DNA from 4 places in the Arthrobacter sp. CC3 genome. Region 1 is predicted to be linked to each of the others. Evidence: riboswitches for the same ligand, from Rfam matches in the RefSeq annotation. Region 1 holds a riboswitch; each other region holds the start of a gene.
The links. A riboswitch is a leader RNA that binds a small molecule or an ion and turns the genes downstream of it on or off. The one in region 1 is predicted to bind cyclic di-AMP.
Positions count from the first base shown of each region.

Region 2: it holds a riboswitch for cyclic di-AMP, as region 1 does, so the genes downstream of both, PV761_RS09825 (NlpC/P60 family protein) here and PV761_RS23295 (hypothetical protein) in region 1, are expected to answer to the same signal.
Region 3: it holds a riboswitch for cyclic di-AMP, as region 1 does, so the genes downstream of both, PV761_RS18430 (M23 family metallopeptidase) here and PV761_RS23295 (hypothetical protein) in region 1, are expected to answer to the same signal.
Region 4: it holds a riboswitch for cyclic di-AMP, as region 1 does, so the genes downstream of both, PV761_RS04130 (M23 family metallopeptidase) here and PV761_RS23295 (hypothetical protein) in region 1, are expected to answer to the same signal.

Region 1 covers NZ_JARCCY010000071.1:10,100-14,304, forward strand. The annotation lists gene PV761_RS23285 (dolichyl-phosphate beta-glucosyltransferase) at 1-135, opposite strand, end outside; gene PV761_RS23290 (hypothetical protein) at 285-749, opposite strand; gene PV761_RS23295 (hypothetical protein) at 969-1,748, opposite strand; cyclic di-AMP (ydaO/yuaA leader) riboswitch at 1,748-1,932, opposite strand; gene PV761_RS23300 (HAMP domain-containing sensor histidine kinase) at 2,070-3,602, opposite strand; gene PV761_RS23305 (response regulator transcription factor) at 3,604-4,205, opposite strand, start outside.
Region 2 covers NZ_JARCCY010000013.1:11,021-15,225, reverse strand. The annotation lists gene PV761_RS09845 (F510_1955 family glycosylhydrolase) at 1-179, opposite strand, end outside; gene PV761_RS09840 (DUF305 domain-containing protein) at 276-905, opposite strand; gene PV761_RS09835 (hypothetical protein) at 1,045-1,518, opposite strand; partial or broken gene PV761_RS09830 (HAD-IC family P-type ATPase) at 1,612-1,994, opposite strand; cyclic di-AMP (ydaO/yuaA leader) riboswitch at 2,366-2,531, shown strand; gene PV761_RS09825 (NlpC/P60 family protein) at 2,535-3,275, shown strand; gene PV761_RS09820 (hypothetical protein) at 3,506-3,970, shown strand; gene PV761_RS09815 (copper resistance CopC family protein) at 4,064-4,205, opposite strand, start outside.
Region 3 covers NZ_JARCCY010000036.1:24,098-28,302, forward strand. The annotation lists gene serC (phosphoserine transaminase) at 1-481, opposite strand, end outside; gene PV761_RS18425 (metal-dependent transcriptional regulator) at 860-1,555, shown strand; cyclic di-AMP (ydaO/yuaA leader) riboswitch at 1,696-1,906, shown strand; gene PV761_RS18430 (M23 family metallopeptidase) at 1,910-2,734, shown strand; cyclic di-AMP (ydaO/yuaA leader) riboswitch at 2,847-3,041, shown strand; gene PV761_RS18435 (NlpC/P60 family protein) at 3,112-3,786, shown strand; gene PV761_RS18440 (NlpC/P60 family protein) at 3,945-4,205, shown strand, end outside.
Region 4 covers NZ_JARCCY010000004.1:199,878-204,082, reverse strand. The annotation lists gene PV761_RS04145 (hypothetical protein) at 1-75, shown strand, start outside; gene PV761_RS04140 (four-helix bundle copper-binding protein) at 600-1,013, opposite strand; gene PV761_RS04135 (hypothetical protein) at 1,606-1,749, shown strand; cyclic di-AMP (ydaO/yuaA leader) riboswitch at 1,894-2,096, shown strand; gene PV761_RS04130 (M23 family metallopeptidase) at 2,102-2,863, shown strand; partial or broken gene PV761_RS04125 (IS1380 family transposase) at 3,007-4,205, shown strand, end outside.

The sequences.
Region 1 (4,205 bases):
TCTGGCGTCGATGGGTGCGCGGCGGGTCTGCCCCGTTGCGGGCGGCGAAACGCTGCCGGACGGAAGATCGACGACGGCCCGCGGCTGCGATTGCGGTTGGAGTATGGATCCCGCGGCCTGGTCAGTGAGCGTCATGGTTCCACTATGCGACCGGCGGATATGAAGGATTTAGGCCAAAGCTGTGCAGCTCCTGTGGGATTTTGCCGTTGTCTGGAAACGGGCAAGGAGACGGCGGCGGTGCGCCCACCGTCATTGGTGGACGCACCGCCGCCGCGGATGGTGCGTCAGGGCCCCAACAGCGAGCAGATGTTCGTTGCCGTGCCGGCCCCGGAGAATCTCCGCAATTCGTTGCCGTCGGAGTCCACGGAGAAGTTGACATTCCCCCGCGTGAGGACGAGCCCGTCAGGGGAGGGGAGTTGGAGGAGGTTATTGCCGGTCGCTCTCACTTCGACCACATTCTCGCTGGGGAACGAAAAGAAGAGGACTCCGGTGATGACCAATTTCAGGGGCTTTCCGTTTGGCCCCGTCAGGGTGATCTTCAGCCCGGGAGAAGTGCTGATGATGTCCCCTGAGGGAGTCGTGATGTTTTTGGCCTTACCGGTGACTTCACCGGTGACGAGAAAACCACAGTTCATGAATGAAGCGGGTCCGTCCACAGTGATCGGCGGGCCGGAAGGGGCAGCAACGGCCGGCGCGGCAGCCGCGAAGATTGAGGCCAGGACGGCCGTCGGAACTAACCATTTTTTCATTGTTGTGCTCCCTGCATCTTGACGACGGCCCGGGGGCCGGCCGCCGCTTGGAAGACGATGGAAAGCGGCGGCGACCCAGAGTCACTCCACAACCTTGTGAAAACCTTGTGGCCCCGGGAACGGGGGGAGCCAAATCCCGCAAAACAGCCGAAGGCCCCGAATCGCGTGGATTCGGGGCCTTCGGCTCATGCGGACCAAGTCCGGCGAGGGTGCGCCGGCTTAGTACCAGTTGTTGGCGTAGTGGAAGTTCAGGGCGCCACAGGGGGAACCGTACCGTTCCTTCACGTAGTTCAAGCCCCAATTGATCTGGGTACGGAAGTTGGTCAGGTAGTCGGATCCGGCGCTGGCCATCTTTTCGGCCGGCAGGGACTGGACAATGCCGTACGCGCCACTGCTGGCGTTCGTGGCTGTGGTCTTCCAGTCGGATTCCTTGGTCCACAGGGTGGTCAGGCACTGCATCTGGTCGGCCGCCCAGCCGTAGGTACCGAGCTGCGAGGCGGCGTACGCCTGGGCAGCTGCGGGGTCGTCCACGGCTACTGGCGGTGCCGGGGCAGGAGCCGGTGCCGGGGCCGCAGCAGGTGCGGGTGCAGGCGCGGGTGCCGGTGCTTCCGGTGCGGACTTCTCCTCCGGTGCCGGCTGCACGTCGGACGACTGAGCTGCCAGGCTGACGGACGCCGGGGCGGGCATGGCCGATACCAGGATCTTTTCGAACGCGAGCTTCGACTCGGCGTTTGCGGTTGCGGCGCTGGCTTCGCCGGTTGCAGACGTAGCCGGGGCTGCAGGTTCTGAAGCCTGGCCGGCGGCGCCGACTCCGATCAGGACGGCGCAGGCCGTGGCTACTACAGCGGCGCGGCGGCCGGAACCCTGCAGTCCGGCAGCAAGCCGGGCCAATGGGGATGCGGTGGTGGCTGGCTCGGCGCGGTGGCGCGAACGTTCCGCAGGCGTCTTGGACTCGTCGGAAGCGCGCTCCGGACGTACTTCTAGCGTGGATTTAGTCATGGTTGCCTCTCGATGCCGGCGGAGTTAGCTGTCGGGTTCGGATGAGGTCATCCGGCCGCACGGAACTTCACGTGTCGGCTTCACCCCGAGGGCGGCTGTGCAAGATGCCCGGAGACCTGGGTCCCCCGCCTCTGCCTAATCATGAGGAAATCCGGGTAGCGGCAGAGTTTGGCGTCCATCCGGATATGCGGCTAGAACGGTGGCCGCACTCTAAAAACGGTACAGGAGTATCGCGCTTAAGTCACATTTCGGTAACGAGGATCACGACGGCGGCGCGTTGACTTGCGCCGGAACGGCTGGCTCGCCGCTCTGGAACCGGAGTTAGGCTGCCGGCGGCTCGCAGGGCAGGCGGAGGGCGAACTCGGTGCGGCCCGGGCGGGAATTTACCTCGACGGTTCCGCCGTGCGCTTCCACGATGGACTGCACGATCGACAGGCCCAGTCCGCTGGTTCCTTCGGACGCGGCTGCGCCGCCGGCGCCCGCACCTGAAGCGGAGCGGGCCGGACTGGTGCGGGCGGCGTCCGCCCTGGCAAAGCGGGCAAAGACCCGGTCGACGAACTCCGGCGGTATCCCCGCACCGTTGTCCGTCACGGTCACCACGGCACTGCCGTCGGCGGACCGCATCACGCCGGTGACCACGGTGGTTCCGGGGTCCGTGTGCTTGCGGGCATTGGAGAGGAGATTGGCCAGCACCTGGTGCAGCTGCTTGGCGTCGCCGCGGACCACAACGGGCTCGTCCGGCAGTTCAAGCTGCCAGACGCGGTCCGGCGCCATGACCTTCTCGTCGCTGACGGTTTCCACCACCAGTTGCGTCAGGTCCACGTCGCTGATCTTGAGCGGCTGGCCTTCGTCCAACCGTGCCAGCAGCAGGAGATCCTCCACCAGGGTGGTCATCCGTTCCGACTGGCTCTGTACCCTGGCGAGCGATTTCTTGCCGTCAGGCGTGAAGTCCTCGGTCATCCGCATCAGTTCTGTGTAGCCGCGGATGGCAGTGAGCGGCGTGCGTAGCTCGTGCGAAGCGTCCGCCACGAACTGGCGCACCTTCGTCTCACTCTGCTGCCGGGCCTCGAGTGCCTTGGACACGTTGTCCAGCATGAGGTTGAGGGCGTGGCCAACGCTGCCCACTTCAGTTCCGGGGTGCGCGTTCGACGGCGGTACCCGGACCGCCAGTGCCACTTCGCCGGCGTCGAGCGGCATGTTCGAAACCTGCGTGGCCACCTCAGACAGCTGCTCGAGCGGTTTCATGGTGCGGCGGATGAGGACCGTTCCGGCCAGGCCGATCAGGACCAGCCCTCCCATCGACACGATCACCATGGTCCACACCAGAGAGTTGAGCGTGTTTTGCTTTTCATCGAGGGGGAGCCCGGTGACAATCACGTCCCCGTACTGCGCTTCCACGGCAACCAGGCGGTAGGAGCCGGTGGACAGTGTCCGGTCAACCGGGCTTGCGTCGTGCCGGAGGGCCAACAGGACCTGGTCGTCCTCGGCCGAGAGCGATGCGGTCGTGGCGTCGTTGGCCAGGAACCCGGCGGTGCTGACATTTCCGTTGTCGATCCGGGCAATGAGGGTTCCGATTCCTTGGCCCTTGCCCTCCAGCGGGTCGGGCCTGCCGGCCGGGTTGCCGAGCCGTGGCCTGCCCGCTTCGTTGGAGAGCCTTGAGGCCTGGCTTAAGCGATCGTCGAGCTGCTTGGTCAGGAAGGAATCCATGGACGCGTAGCTGAACAGGCCAATGGCGCCGCAGATGGCCACCAGCAACGCCATGGCCACCAGCACCAGCCGGGTGCGGAGGTGCCACGTGGACGGATCGAGCCAGCGGCGGCGGTCCTTGCGGATCTCGCCGGAAAGCGTGGGCACCTCAATCCGCCGGTTTGATGACGTAGCCTGCGCCGCGGACGGTGTGGATCATGGGCGGGTGCGTGGCATCCACCTTCTTGCGCAGGTAGGAAATGTAGAGCTCCACGATATTGGCCTGGCCGCCGAAGTCGTAGTCCCACACACGGTCCAGGATCTGGGCCTTGCTGACCACGCGCTTGGGGTTTTCCATGAGGTAACGGAGGAGTTCAAACTGCGTGGCCGTCAGCTGCAGTTCCTCGCCGGCGCGGGTCACTTCACGAGTGTCGATGTTGAGGACGAGGTCGCCCACCACCAGTTCGGCGGTGTCCATGGCGGCCACCCCGGAGCGCTGGACCAGCCGGTGCAGGCGGAGGAGCACCTCTTCCATACTGAAGGGCTTGGTGACGTAATCGTCGCCGCCGGCGGCCAGGCCGAGGATGCGGTCCTGGACGGCATCCTTCGCCGTCAGGAAGAGCGCAGGCACCTCCGGCGCGAAGGCGCGGATCCTGGTGAGCAGCTCGACGCCGTCGAACCCCGGGAGCATCACGTCCAGCACCAGGACATCCGGGCGGAACTCCTTGGCCAGCTTCACGGCTTCGGGACCGTCTCCCGCGACGGCTACGG
Region 2 (4,205 bases), on a different contig from region 1:
CCGCTGACGGTCAGCCCATGGACGTGGCTGCTGGGAAGGCCGCTGCCGGCCTGCCCGGTTGATGATGCGCCGGCTGCCTGCCCAGTGGAGGGCGTGCAGGCGGCAAGGGCCAGGACGAGCGCGGCGGCTCCGGCCAGCACGGCTGAGGACCGTGACATGGTTTTGGATGAGATAGGCATGAAAACTCCGAGTGTTGGGGGACGAAAAGGGAGAGTGCAGGGCCGGGCACCGGCCTTGCCGCACGTGGGCGGCGGGCCGGCACCCGAAGGTGATGGTTACAGGGTGGCCAGCAGCTTTTGCATTTCCTGGATTTCTGCTTCCTGCGCGGCGACAATGTCCTTGCTGAGCTGGACCGCGTCGGCGTTCTTGCCGGCCGTGTTTTCGGTCTTGGCCATCATGATCGCACCTTCATGGTGGGCGGTCATCTGCTTCAGGAAGAGCCGGGCCGCATCGCTACCCTGGGCGGCGTCGAGCTTCTGCATGTCCGCGTCGCTCATCATGCCGGTCATGCTGTGGCTGGAGGGCATCGTGGCGGTCTCGTTCCAGCTCTTGAGCCAGCCGGTCATTGTCTCGATTTCGGGGCCTTGGGCTGCCTTGATCTTGGTGGCCAGCGCGGTGACGGACGCCGGGATGTCTTTCTTCTTGAGCATCGTGTCGCTCATTTCCACGGCCTGGGTGTGGTGCGGGATCATCGTCTGCGCGAACGTGACGTCCGCGGTGTTGTGGTCCGCGGCGGCTGCCGTTGCGCTGCCGGGGATGCTGCTGGCTGTCGCGCTGGAGCTGCCGTGGTCCATGCCGGGCGTGGAGGTGCCGGAGGGTCCGGCTCCGGATCCGGAGGCGCAGCCGGCCAAGGCGATGGCCGCGGCGATGCCGGTGACGGAAAGGGTCAGAAACTTCTTAGTCATGAGATCAGGTCCTTCATACATCAGCTGGCGCGCAAGGGCGCCTGAGGAATACGTGCATCAGTGATGCACCCGACGGTCCGCTTGGGACTGTCAGGGTAAAGGGGGCATGCGCCGGGAGGGTGGCGGCGCGGGGCCTCTTTTACGTCCTGCTGATGGACAGCTCACAAGGCGAAGGGCTGCCGGGAAGATAGGACCACTGGCCGGTGACGGCACCTGCTGCGGTGTTGTTGCTGTTGCCCAGCACGTTGGTGCCTGGCGGCGGCGCGGCCATGGACGCGGTTTTCGCCGAGGGAGTGCAGGCAGTCGTCATGGCCTGCATGCTGGTGCAGTCACCCGACTCTGAACACTGCTCAACGGCGACCCCGGCCATGTTCTGCCCTGCAGAGGCATGGTCAGGGACCGTGCCGGATTCCGCCGGGTGTCCGGTGTGGTCAGGGGATGCTTCCGTGGTGTGCGCGTCGGCGGCTGGCGTGGCTGAGGCCGGGGAGTGCATGGCGTGGGTGCCGGTGAGGACGTGCATGCCGAAGATTCCAGCGATGATGGCCAGCACCGCGGCGACCAGACCCGCACGGCGAAGGAACCCCGGCGCCTGGCGGTGAGCTGTTGCGGTCATGACGTTCCTCCTTTCGATGCGGCTCTGGTGTCGCTTCTAGGCTACCGGCCACGGGGCGATGCGGTGCTCCCCTGGCCGGTAGCGCCTCTTGGGTCAACGAACCTCGGATGGGTTCAGTTTCACCCGTCGCAGCAGCTGCGCATTGAGCGCGACCACGATGGTGGAGACAGACATCAGGACCGCGCCGGCGGCGCGGGAGAGCACGACGCCTGCGAAGGCGAGCACCCCGGCGGCCAGGGGCACGGACAGGACGTTGTAGCCGGTGGCCCAGATGAGGTTCTGCCACATCTTCCGGTAGCTGGCCCGCGACAGGTCCACCATGGACAGCACCGCCCGAGGATCATTTCCCGCCAGGACCACTCCGGCTGATTCCATGGCCCGTCGGTCCCGGCGCCGATCGCGATGCCGACCTCTGCTCTGGCCAGCGCCGGGGAGTCATTGACCCCGTCGCCCACCATGGCGACCTTCATCCCCCGCCTCTACCGCAGCACTGCCGCTTTCGCCGCCCGGAGATGGGTGGCCCTGCTCTTTCTCTGCTGCCTCACAGTGAAGGGGCCCCAAGTCGCCCCATCACCAGTGCCCGCACGGAAGGGTCTGGCCTCTTATTAGGTTTCTTCCAGCGCGCCGCTGACGAGGGCTGAGGGTGTTCCTCGGCACGGCCGAGCATGCGAATCCGAGCCAGCACCGATGAAACACCTCCATCCTCCCTGTCCTGCTTTAGGGAACACATGCTTCCGTCCCGTTATGCAAATGTGACAAAGTGCCGGGTTTTCGAGTACGGTCGAACGCGTGCCGGTTTCTCCGAATGCGGCACTCCTGAGCAGATTGCCTAGCTCTGCCGCTGCCCGGGATCCGTTCGCAAAATTCGTCCGGCAGAGACGGGGAACCCAAGAGTGGCCTGCTTCGGGCAGGCCTTGGGGTGAAGCCGCGCTTCCGGCCTTGCGCTGGAACTGCGGCCGGGTGTCTCCCATCCGAATCCGACAGCTAACCTCGCAGGCAGTGGGAGAGGCCCTTTCATGTCCATTCGCCGTACTCACGGCCGCCACCGCGCGGTTCCCGTCCAGACCAGCGCCCTTGCGGTCCTGTCCAAATCCGTCGCTGACAACGCCGGCGGTGTGGGCCGACAGGCGGCCGTCATTGCCGCAGCTTCCGGACTCGTCCTGACCAGCGGCGTTGCTGCGCAGGCAGCTGAGGCCCCGGCCCAGCGCGACGCGGAGCCGACCTCGTACCTGGAGGTCACCAGCCAGGTACAGGCTCCGCTCAGCGCAGATGCCACGGTCCAGATTTCCTTCGAACGTCCTGCCGTGGAGACCACGCCCGCCCCTGTTGTAGAAGCACCCAAACCCGTCGCCGTTGCGAAGGCTGCTGCGCCGGCCAAGGCTCAGATCACCGTCACGCCCGCTGCGGCCGCGCCGGTGGCCGCCCCGGCAGCAGGCGGAGTCAACGCGACGATGGTTTCCGCCGCCTACGCCCAGATCGGCATGATCCAGGACTGCACACGACTGGTGGAAAACGCCCTTAACGCTGCCGGGATCCCCGTCGGAGACCTCGGCCCCATGCAGTTCATGAATTACGGGACCGTCGTGAGTGACCCGCAGCCCGGTGACATGGTCATGCAGCCCGGACACGTCGGCATCTATGTCGGCGACGGCCAGGTCCTCAGCTCCGGTTTGAACGGCAAGAACGAAACGGCTGTCCACCCGCTGACCTGGATGACTTCCAAAGGCTCAGTAACTTTCGTCCGGGCCGGGGCCTAACACCCAACTGAAGGCTGGCGTTTCGTTGCCTTGGGGGCAGCGAAACGCCGACCTTCAGTGTGCCACCCGGTCGATGAGCAGCCCCCACTCCTGCCCGCCCGGCCGGTCGGATCGTTGCATGTTCGATCCAGCGGATGCTGTAACGTCAGGGAAGGTAAAACAGCTGCCACCCCTTACTCAGGCACCACGGCAGTCCTGCGTCCGGCAGTCCCACTTTTCAAAGGAATTTCATGGATACGAACACGCCAGCTCAGGCGTCCAACGCTGGGCCCCTGCCAGGCGGGGACCAGGGCAAAACGGCCGGCATGCCCTTGGGCGCCCGGCGACTGGTGCTCATTGGCGGGCTGTGTATCCCGGTCGGGCTTGTCGCAGGGCCATACCTGTTCGGTATCCAGCTGATCGCTGTCGCCGGTGTCGTGGCGGTCAGTGTTGCCTTGTCTTACGGGATCGGGCCTGCATGGTTCACGCGGTGGCCACGGCTGACAGCCGCGGCCGGCGAGGCCTGGATGGCGGCCACGATCGGCTACTGGCTGACCGTCATGGCCGCTGCTGACGCCTCGGCCCCGGCCCCGGAAATGTCCTCAGTACTGTTCTACACCGGCGTTGCTGCCGTTGTGGTGATGGCGGCAGCAGTTCTGGCCGGTACCGTCGGACGCTTCAGGTCCCGCAGACTTCCCGCCGGAGCAGCCGCTTAACGTCCCGACCGCCTTAAACGACCGGTCCGCAGGGCCCCGGGAGGTGTGCTCATCCCCGGGGCCCTGCGGCCGCAGAAAGCCCGGTGCTCTGGTTCAGGCGCCGCTGTCGCCTGTCCGCTCCCGGCGGCGGGACAGATAAATAAGGCCGCCGATGACCGCCAGGACGATGGCGGCGATGCCGACCGTGAGGAGGGCGTTGCTGTCATCGGGCGGCGGTACGCGGTCCGGCACGGTG
Region 3 (4,205 bases), on a different contig from region 1:
GCTTGACCGGTGCTGCCACGCCTGTGGAGGTCTCATTCTGCGGCCAAGCGTAGACGTCCACGCCCGCCTCCGCGGCGGCTACCGGCCGCGTCCCGGGCTCGGCCTTGATGATGGAGGAGGCGTCCAGGAACGGAGCCTTATTCGTAGCCGAGGCGAACTTGGAGCCGAATTCGCCGAACGAGAGGTGCTGGGCCTTGCTGTCCACCAGTCCGAACGCCGCGACGTCCCAGAACGCCGTTGAGCCGCCCACTCCGAGGATGACTTCGTAGCCTTCGGGGGCGCGGAAAAATTCGCTGAGGCCGCTGCGGACAGATCCCACCAGGTTCTTCACCGGGGCCTGGCGGTGCGACGTGCCGAGGAGGGTGGCAGAGGCGGCAGACAGTGCTTCGATCTGTTCGGGGCGGACCTTTGATGGCCCGGCGCCGAACCGTCCGTCCTTGGGCAGGAGGTTGGCGGGGATAGTGATGCTGGTGTCGCTCACAATGGCTCCAATTTATCGGCGTGGACGTGGTTTCCGGCGTGGACGTGGGCCCGGCAGTGCACGGGTTCCTGCAGGGGAATCCCCTATATTCTGCCTGACGTGCCTGCGGGGGAGGGAACGGCATCCGTCATAGTCCAGTCACTGAGACATCCCGGCGGCAGGTCAGAGCGATACGCTGAAGATTATCCGGAGTAATTCAAAATAGGCTAAGCTGGATGCTGTCGTACAGTGGGCCGCGAAGCCGGCCTGGCTGATCCCGTGGGGCTTTTCCCAGCGGCTGGTTGGTGGATGCAGGTCCACCCCGCCGAGGCCAACGTGGAAGCCTTTGCGCGGTACGGTGGGACTGACGCAAGGACTGTGCTCGAGGAGCTGAGCTGGATGACCGATCTAATCGACACCACGGAGATGTATCTTCGGACAATCTTGGAGCTTGAGGAAGAGAACATCGTGGCTCTCCGCGCCCGGATTGCCGAACGGCTGCGCCACTCCGGACCCACCGTTTCGCAGACCATCGGGCGGATGGAGCGTGACGGGCTGGTGGTTGTTTCGGGGGACCGGCACCTTGAGCTGACTGAAACCGGCCGGAAACGCGCCACCGAAGTCATGCGCAAACACCGCCTCGCGGAACGGCTCCTGGCCGATGTGATCGGACTGGACTGGGCGTATGTCCATGACGAAGCCTGCCGTTGGGAACACGTCATGAGCGAGCGGGTGGAGCGTCGCATCTTTGAACTCCTCAACCACCCCACCGTTTCCCCCTACGGCAATCCCATTCCGGGACTGGCGGCGCTTGGCGGTCAGCCGGCTCCCGCTTTCACCGACGGTGTGGTCAACCTCCTTGAGGCCATGACCGCGTACGGGGCCGACTCGCGTATCACCGTGAGCAGGCTGGCCGAACCCATCCAGGTTGAGCCGGAGTTGCTGGTGCAGCTGGATGAAGGCGGAATCCGGCCCGGAGCGTCCCTGGCCCTCGAGCGCGTCGGCGAATACATCTCCGTGCGTGTGCCCGAGATCGAAGGCGCGCTGGAGTTGCCGCCCGAGGTTGCTGCCCACGTGTTTGTTACGGTCAGCTAACCGGCGTAGTGGTAGGACCACCTACAACTTACTGAGACCCAGATAACGGAATTATTACCGCGCTGATTAATCGCCTATAGTTGAGCACTAGCGCCGATACAAAAGCGTTACCTGATCCGAAGCCGAGCTCTGCCAGCGGATCAGCGTCAGAACCATCTCCTGGCAGAGGCGGAGGAACCACAATCGGCCGTTGAATACGGCCTTGGGGTGAAGTCCGTCAGCGGCAAGTCACCTCCGACGAAGGATTCCCTAGGGACACCTGTGCCGGATGCCTTGCAATGGCGGACCGGGTCTTTGCACTCTCTGACCCGAATCCGACAGCTAACTTCGCAGGCTCTCCAGAGAGGATAATTCTTGACCACGCAGACCGTCAGGGGCCGCCGCAGGGCGACCGGTCCCGCTTCGGAGTACCCCGTGGCCGAAGCCGTTATGACGGTCAGGCCGCGCGATGCACACCGTGATGCGCGCCGACGCCGCAGCCTGTTCAGCCAGGTGACGGAGTTCGCTTCGGCAAGCGGCGTGGGTCAGAAGGCCGGCATTGCCCTCGCCGCCGCCGGACTGGTGCTCACCGTCTCCGTCCCGTCGACCGGGCCCATGATGTCCACTGCGGACACCGGGAACGCTGCCGCCACCGCTTCGGTTGCGCCCCAGCCCGAAGTGTCCGTTGCTGCAGGTGCCAAGATCGACTTCAATCGGACCTACGTGGCCACCAAGGGCGATCCCGACGGCAAGCTGAAACAGCTCCTGAGCGCACAGTCGGCAGGGACGATCACGCGTGCGGCCTCCGCGGGCAGCTTGGGGGCTCCGCTGGAACAAATGATTTCGGTATCTCCCTTCGGTTTCCGCACTAGCCCGATCACGGGTGGCTCAGGTGAGTTCCACCGGGGCCAGGACTATGCGGCACAGTGCGGCACCAGCGTCCTCGCCGCTGCGAGCGGAACAGTAACCTTTTCGGGCTGGCACCCCTATGGCGGCGGAAACCGCGTGGTGATCGACCACGGCAACGGCCTCGAAACCACTTACAACCACCTGTCGTCCTCCAGTGTCCAGGTGGGGCAAAAGGTGGGCCGCGGGGACGTCGTGGCGCTCGCCGGGACCACCGGAGCCTCCACCGGCTGCCACCTCCATTTCGAAGTGATGGTCAACGGCGAAGTCGTCGACCCCACCGGCTGGCTCTGACCAAGCGATGGGTTACTCTCGCATTCCTGTGACATGCCGTGACCTGAATGTGACATGCGATCGGAATTCCTGTACCGTTTAAAGCACGCCAACTTTTCCGAAGTTGGCGCTCTTGAGTGGATTGCCTAACTCTGCCACCGCTCAAGGTCCGTTCGCATGACATCGTCTGGCAGAGGCGGGGGAACCAATTTTGGTCTTCGCAAGAAGACCTTGGGGTTAAGTCGCAAAAGCTTCCCAGGAAGCCGCGCGGCCGGGTGACTCCCATCCGAATCCGACAGCTCACCTCGTAGGCATTGGGAGAGGCTACCTTCGTGTCTACACGCAACACTTCTGCGCGCCACCGTGCGCAAACGGTTCGTACGAACCCGTTGAACTCCGTGTCCAGGGCTGTTACTGCCAACGCCGGGACCGTAGGTCGCCAGGCGGCTGTGATCGCAGCCGCGTCCGGACTGATCCTCAGTGTTGGCATGCCGGCAAATGCCGCCGATACCAACCTGGGTGTTTCCGCTTCGACGGAGTCCGGCTCTCAGTCAGCCCAGCTGGCCGTAAGCGCTGAACCGACAGCGACTGTTTCCTTCGAGCGTCCGTCCGTCACCACGATGGCAGCGCCGAAGATTGAAACCGTCCGGGCACAATCCACCGGTACCGACGCCAGTGAGAACCCCACAGCAGCTGACGGGGAGGCCAAGGCCGGCAAACTTGCCGACGCCGCCTCCTCTGCAGCAGCATCTGGCCTCGCCGCCATAGCGTACACCGGCATTGGCAGCGCCTACGTCTGGGGCGGCACCACCCCCAGCGGCTGGGACTGCTCAGGCTTCACCCAGTGGGTCTACGCCCAGGCCGGCATCAGCATCCCCCGCACCAACGCATGGACCGCCATGAAGCCCACCGCCACCCCGGCGCCGGGCGACTTGGTCATGCAGAACGGCGGAGCTCACGTTGGCATCTACGTCGGCAACGGCATGATGATCAGCGCGCTGAACCCGTCGCAGGGCACGCTCCTGCACGCTGTGTCCGCCACGGGCACATCCGCGTTCTACACGCTTCGCTAGAACACGCGGCGCTTCGCTCCATCACGGGTTTCCCGTCGCTGAAGCGCGCGTTCTTCGCTATATAAACCTGTTCGGGCCGTTCCGGCTTACCCCCAAGATGCCGGAGCGTCCAAACCGCGGCCTGCCACGCAGTCTGAGGAAAACGAAAGAGAGAAATAATGACTACTCGTGCGATCGCACGGCACCGCGCCGAGGTTACCAAAACCAACTCGCTTGCTGTCATTGCCAAGGCTGTCGGCGACAACGCCGGCGGCGTGGGCCGCCAGGCTGCGGTTATCGCTGCAGCTTCCGGCCTGGTCCTGACCAGCGGTATCGCAGCGAACGCTGCCGATACCAACGTACAGCGCGAAGCAACCTCTGCTTCCACCCTGGAAGTGCAGTCCTCTGCTCCGGCCAACATCTCGGCCGCTTCCAGTATT
Region 4 (4,205 bases), on a different contig from region 1:
GGCTCTTATACGTGGGAATTCCGTCCCGTTTCTGGCGGAATGCAGACTGACAGCGGGTCTCGAAGCCAGGGCTAATTCCTCGGTTCCGATCACCGCCGGTTCGGGCACTACCAATGATACCGTCACCATGCCCGGCGGCGACCACAGGCAGGTTGTCGTGCTGGGCAATCACGGTGGGAATGAGGGACGTACCGCCACGGAATTTTTCAAGCTGAGCGACATGAGGCGCTACGCTCCCTTCCCAAGGAATGCCGGCGGACACCCGGACGGGAGCCGCTCAGCGGGCAGTTGGGATGCGCCGATCCGCCCGGAGTGCGGGCCTGTTCATTTTCCGGCCGTGCGGCAGTGTCCCGGACCCCGGGGATGTGTTGAATGAGTGCGGGGGGTGTTGCGTGCGTCACAGTTCATGCCTAGGCTTGCGTGGGCGGTCGCAGCGTCGCGGCCGTCCCCCATAGGGGCAGGAGCACCGTGACAGACAAGCTCAGCGTCCTGGTCCGTGTGGACATCGTTAAGGCCGGGATGCCGCAGGGCAGGCCTTCCCGCGGGTGCCGGAAGGCGTTGGATCTCCGGTCACCGTTGGGCAGGGCCTTGGGGCAGGGTCAGCCGAGCGAGCTGAGAAGCTCGTTGCATGCCTTTTCGCAACGGCGGCAGGCCTCGGCACAGAGCCGGCAGTGTTCATGCATGCCTGCGTGTTGTTCGCATTCCTCGGCGCAGGCCTTGCAGATGGCGGCGCAGGCCTGCAGCACCGCGCGGGTGACGTTGGCGTCATAGCCGGTGTGGCGGGAGAGTACGTTTGCCGTGGCCGCGCAGACGTCCGCACAGTCAAGATCGGTGCGGATGCATTTGGTCAACTCGGCGACCATGTCTTCGCCGAGGCAGGCATCAGCGCAGGCGGTACAGGCCTGTGAGCAGTCAAAGCACGCTGCGATGCATTCGGCGAGCTTGTGCTGATCGATGCCGCCCAGATCCTTCGGGTACGCATCGAGCATCTTGTGGGTGCTTCCGTGTGTCATTTCTGTCTCTCTTTCCAATACTGAATGGGAGGAACCTGGTGCGGAGACCGGCTGATGTTTTCTGATGCGCCGGCTGTTTGGCTGATGTTCTTTCTCGGGCCTCCTTCTGATCGCTGAAGGCAGGACCCAAAGGGCGGCCCGCACGCGGTGTTTACGCCCGCCTGGTCGAACGGTGCCACTTGCAGGCCTATGGCCTGGCGTTCGCGCGGCCGGACGGGGAGAACGTGCCCTTCTACGTCCGACTGACAGACAGCTGAGTTAGGGTTAGCGCCTGCCGGCTCAGCGGTGCTTGGGGCCTGTTGGCGATGTGGGACGCCGGGGGCAGGGCGCGCGGATCCGCGGAATCAGGGATGAGCGTTCCGGGCCTTGGCTGCGCCGCGTCGGTCACAGCAACGGGCCACGACCGTGGACTGAGTGCACGGGTGTCTCCGATCTCGTGGCACCCGTTGCGCGGGACCCCGTGGAGCACGTCGGCGGCGGATTGGGCTCCGACCGGCGTCACTCTGTTCGAATGTCCCCGAGGGTTCTCCTGTCCCCCGGGGATCGCAGTCTGGCGCTGTGCCGCGGCGTAAGGGTCGGACACCCCCACCACGTGGACCTGTCCATTACAGAAGGCAACTGGCCCGGCCGCCAGGAGGACGATCACGACGCAGGAAAGGACAGCCCGCAGCGCCGCAAGCCTGCGGACCAGCAGTGGAAGCGTCGAACGTTTAAGGGCCATCTCGTCTTCTCCTGAGGGCAAGTCCCGCCCAGCGTAACCTTCCGGTGCCCCGCCAGTCACCATCCCTGTCCTCTTAAGCGCTTTTGATAACGGATTTGTAACTTAAGCCGAGGCTTCGCTAAAGTTAGATAAACACATACCCCCCCAACGGGTATGGATGTGACCGCTTCGCCAAACCCCGCCGGCGGTCCGTGAACCTGATCTTCTCAGGCGGGGGCGGAGGACCCACTTTTGGTGCGTAATGATGCACCTTGGGGTGAAGCCGACCCTGTGACTGCGCGTCCTGATCGCGTCCTGCAGGGCAGCCGGACAGTCCACTCGTCCGAATCCGACAGCTAACTTCGCCGGCGCCGAGAGGACCACTATCTTGCCTGCCCAGCCACAACACGGCCGTCGCCGTGCCCTTCCGGCCGCTGCCTCACCACGCCGCCGTCCGTTTTTCCAGGAACCAACGTTCCGGCTACGCGGCCAGCAGTTCGGGGTGACGGCCGCCGTAACGGGAATGATCGCCCTCACAGCTCTGTCCGCGGCGCAGGCTGACTCCGGCAGCCGCGTTGCGGCCCAGGACCGGCCAGCGGCCGTGGCAGCCCCGGCTCCGGAAGCGGCGGTCACGGCCGCAGCTGACACTGTTCTCACCTTTGACCGCCCGGAGGTGACCTCCCAGCCTGCGCCCGCGCCGGTACAGCCTGCAGGGGCGGTCAAGGCGCTTGAGGCTGGCCCCGCGCCTGAGGCGGCATCCACGGGGTTGCGTGCCCCGCTCGCGTCGATGAGCGTCAGTTCCCCGTTCGGTTTCAGGGTCAGCCCGATCACCGGGGCGGCAGCTGAAATGCACACCGGGGTTGATCTGACGGGGGCGTGCTCGACGGCGGTCTTCGCCGCCGGTTCCGGCACCGTCACCGAGGCCGGCTGGAGCCCGTACGGCAGCGGCAACCGGATCGTCGTCGATCACGGCAACGGCCTGAAGACCACCTACAACCACCTGGCCAGCATCGGTGTCTCCGCCGGACAGTCCGTGGCTCAGGGCCAGCAGATTGCAGGGGTAGGCACAACCGGTGCCTCCACCGGCTGCCACCTTCACTTCGAGGTCATGGTCAACGGCCAGACCGTCGACCCGGCTGCCTTCATCTGACGCCCGGCCCCCGGCCGCTTAGCCTTGATCCACCGATGAGGTTTGGGTCGTCTTCGGCGTTTTAAGAACGAGATGCTCGCCTTTTCAGGGAAAATTGGACTTGCGACAGAACAATTTTGCTGAAGAAGAGGAGCATCTCGCAGATGCAAGTTTTCTATAAGCCGGCCGCGGTGTCAGCTTCCTTCGACGAGGCGAATCTCGTGTCCTCGGCCGGGCTGCTCCCGGTGATGACATTGGCGCGGGACGCCGGACTGCAGGAACTGGCCCATGAACGGCTGACGGTGCCCACGGACAAGGGCGCGAACGCCGGACTGAAGGTCGCTTCCCTGGTCGCGGGGATGGTCGCCGGCGCGGACAGCATCGATGACATGGCCCTGCTGCGCCACGGCGGAATGAAGCGACTCTTCACCACCTGCTACGCGCCCTCAACACTGGGCTCGTTCCTGCGGGCCTTCACGTTCGGTCACGTGCGCCAGCTCGATGCAGTCGCGGCCCGCTTCCTGGGAAACCTCGCCTGTCGGGCACGTTTGCTGGGATCACCCGCGGCCGGTGACTTTGTGTTCGTGGACGTGGACGACACGATCATCGAGGTCCACGGCTACGCCAAGCAGGGCTCCGGCTACGGATACTCCGGGGTCCGCGGGCTGAACGCCCTGCTGGCCGCGGTCTCCACCAAGGACACCGCCCCGGTCATCGCCGCCCAACGGCTGCGCAAGGGCGCGGCGAACTCGGCCCGGGGAGCCAAGCGTCTGATTATTGATGCCCTGTCCACGCTCAAGCGTCCGCAGACCGACGGGCAGGTGCTGTGCCGTTTCGATTCGGCCTTCTACGGCCATGCCGCGGTGGCCGCCGCCCTGGCCGGCGGGGCGGACGTGTCGGTGACCGTGCGCATGGACCCGGCCGTCAAACGCGCCATCGCCGGGATCCCTGAAACGGCGTGGGAAACCATCGAATACACCGACGCGGTCTTCGACGAGACCACCAACACCTGGGTCTCGAAGGCTGAGGTCGCCGAGACCGTGTTCACCGCGTTCAGCTCCCGCAAAAAGGCCGAGCAGATCACCGGCCGGCTGGTGGTGCGCCGCATCCCGGAACTGAACCCGAAAGCCAGCGACGGACAACCCACCCTGTTTGAAACCCACCGGCACCACGCATTCTTCACCACCGTGGACGCCGAACTCCTGGACGCCGTCAGGGCCGACAAAACCCACCGGAAACACGCCATCATCGAGCAGGTCAATGCCGACCTGAAGGACAGCGCCCTGGCCCATATGCCCTCGGTGCTTTCGCCGCGAACTCGGCATGGCTGGTCGCCGCGGTCATGGCATACAACCTCACCCGC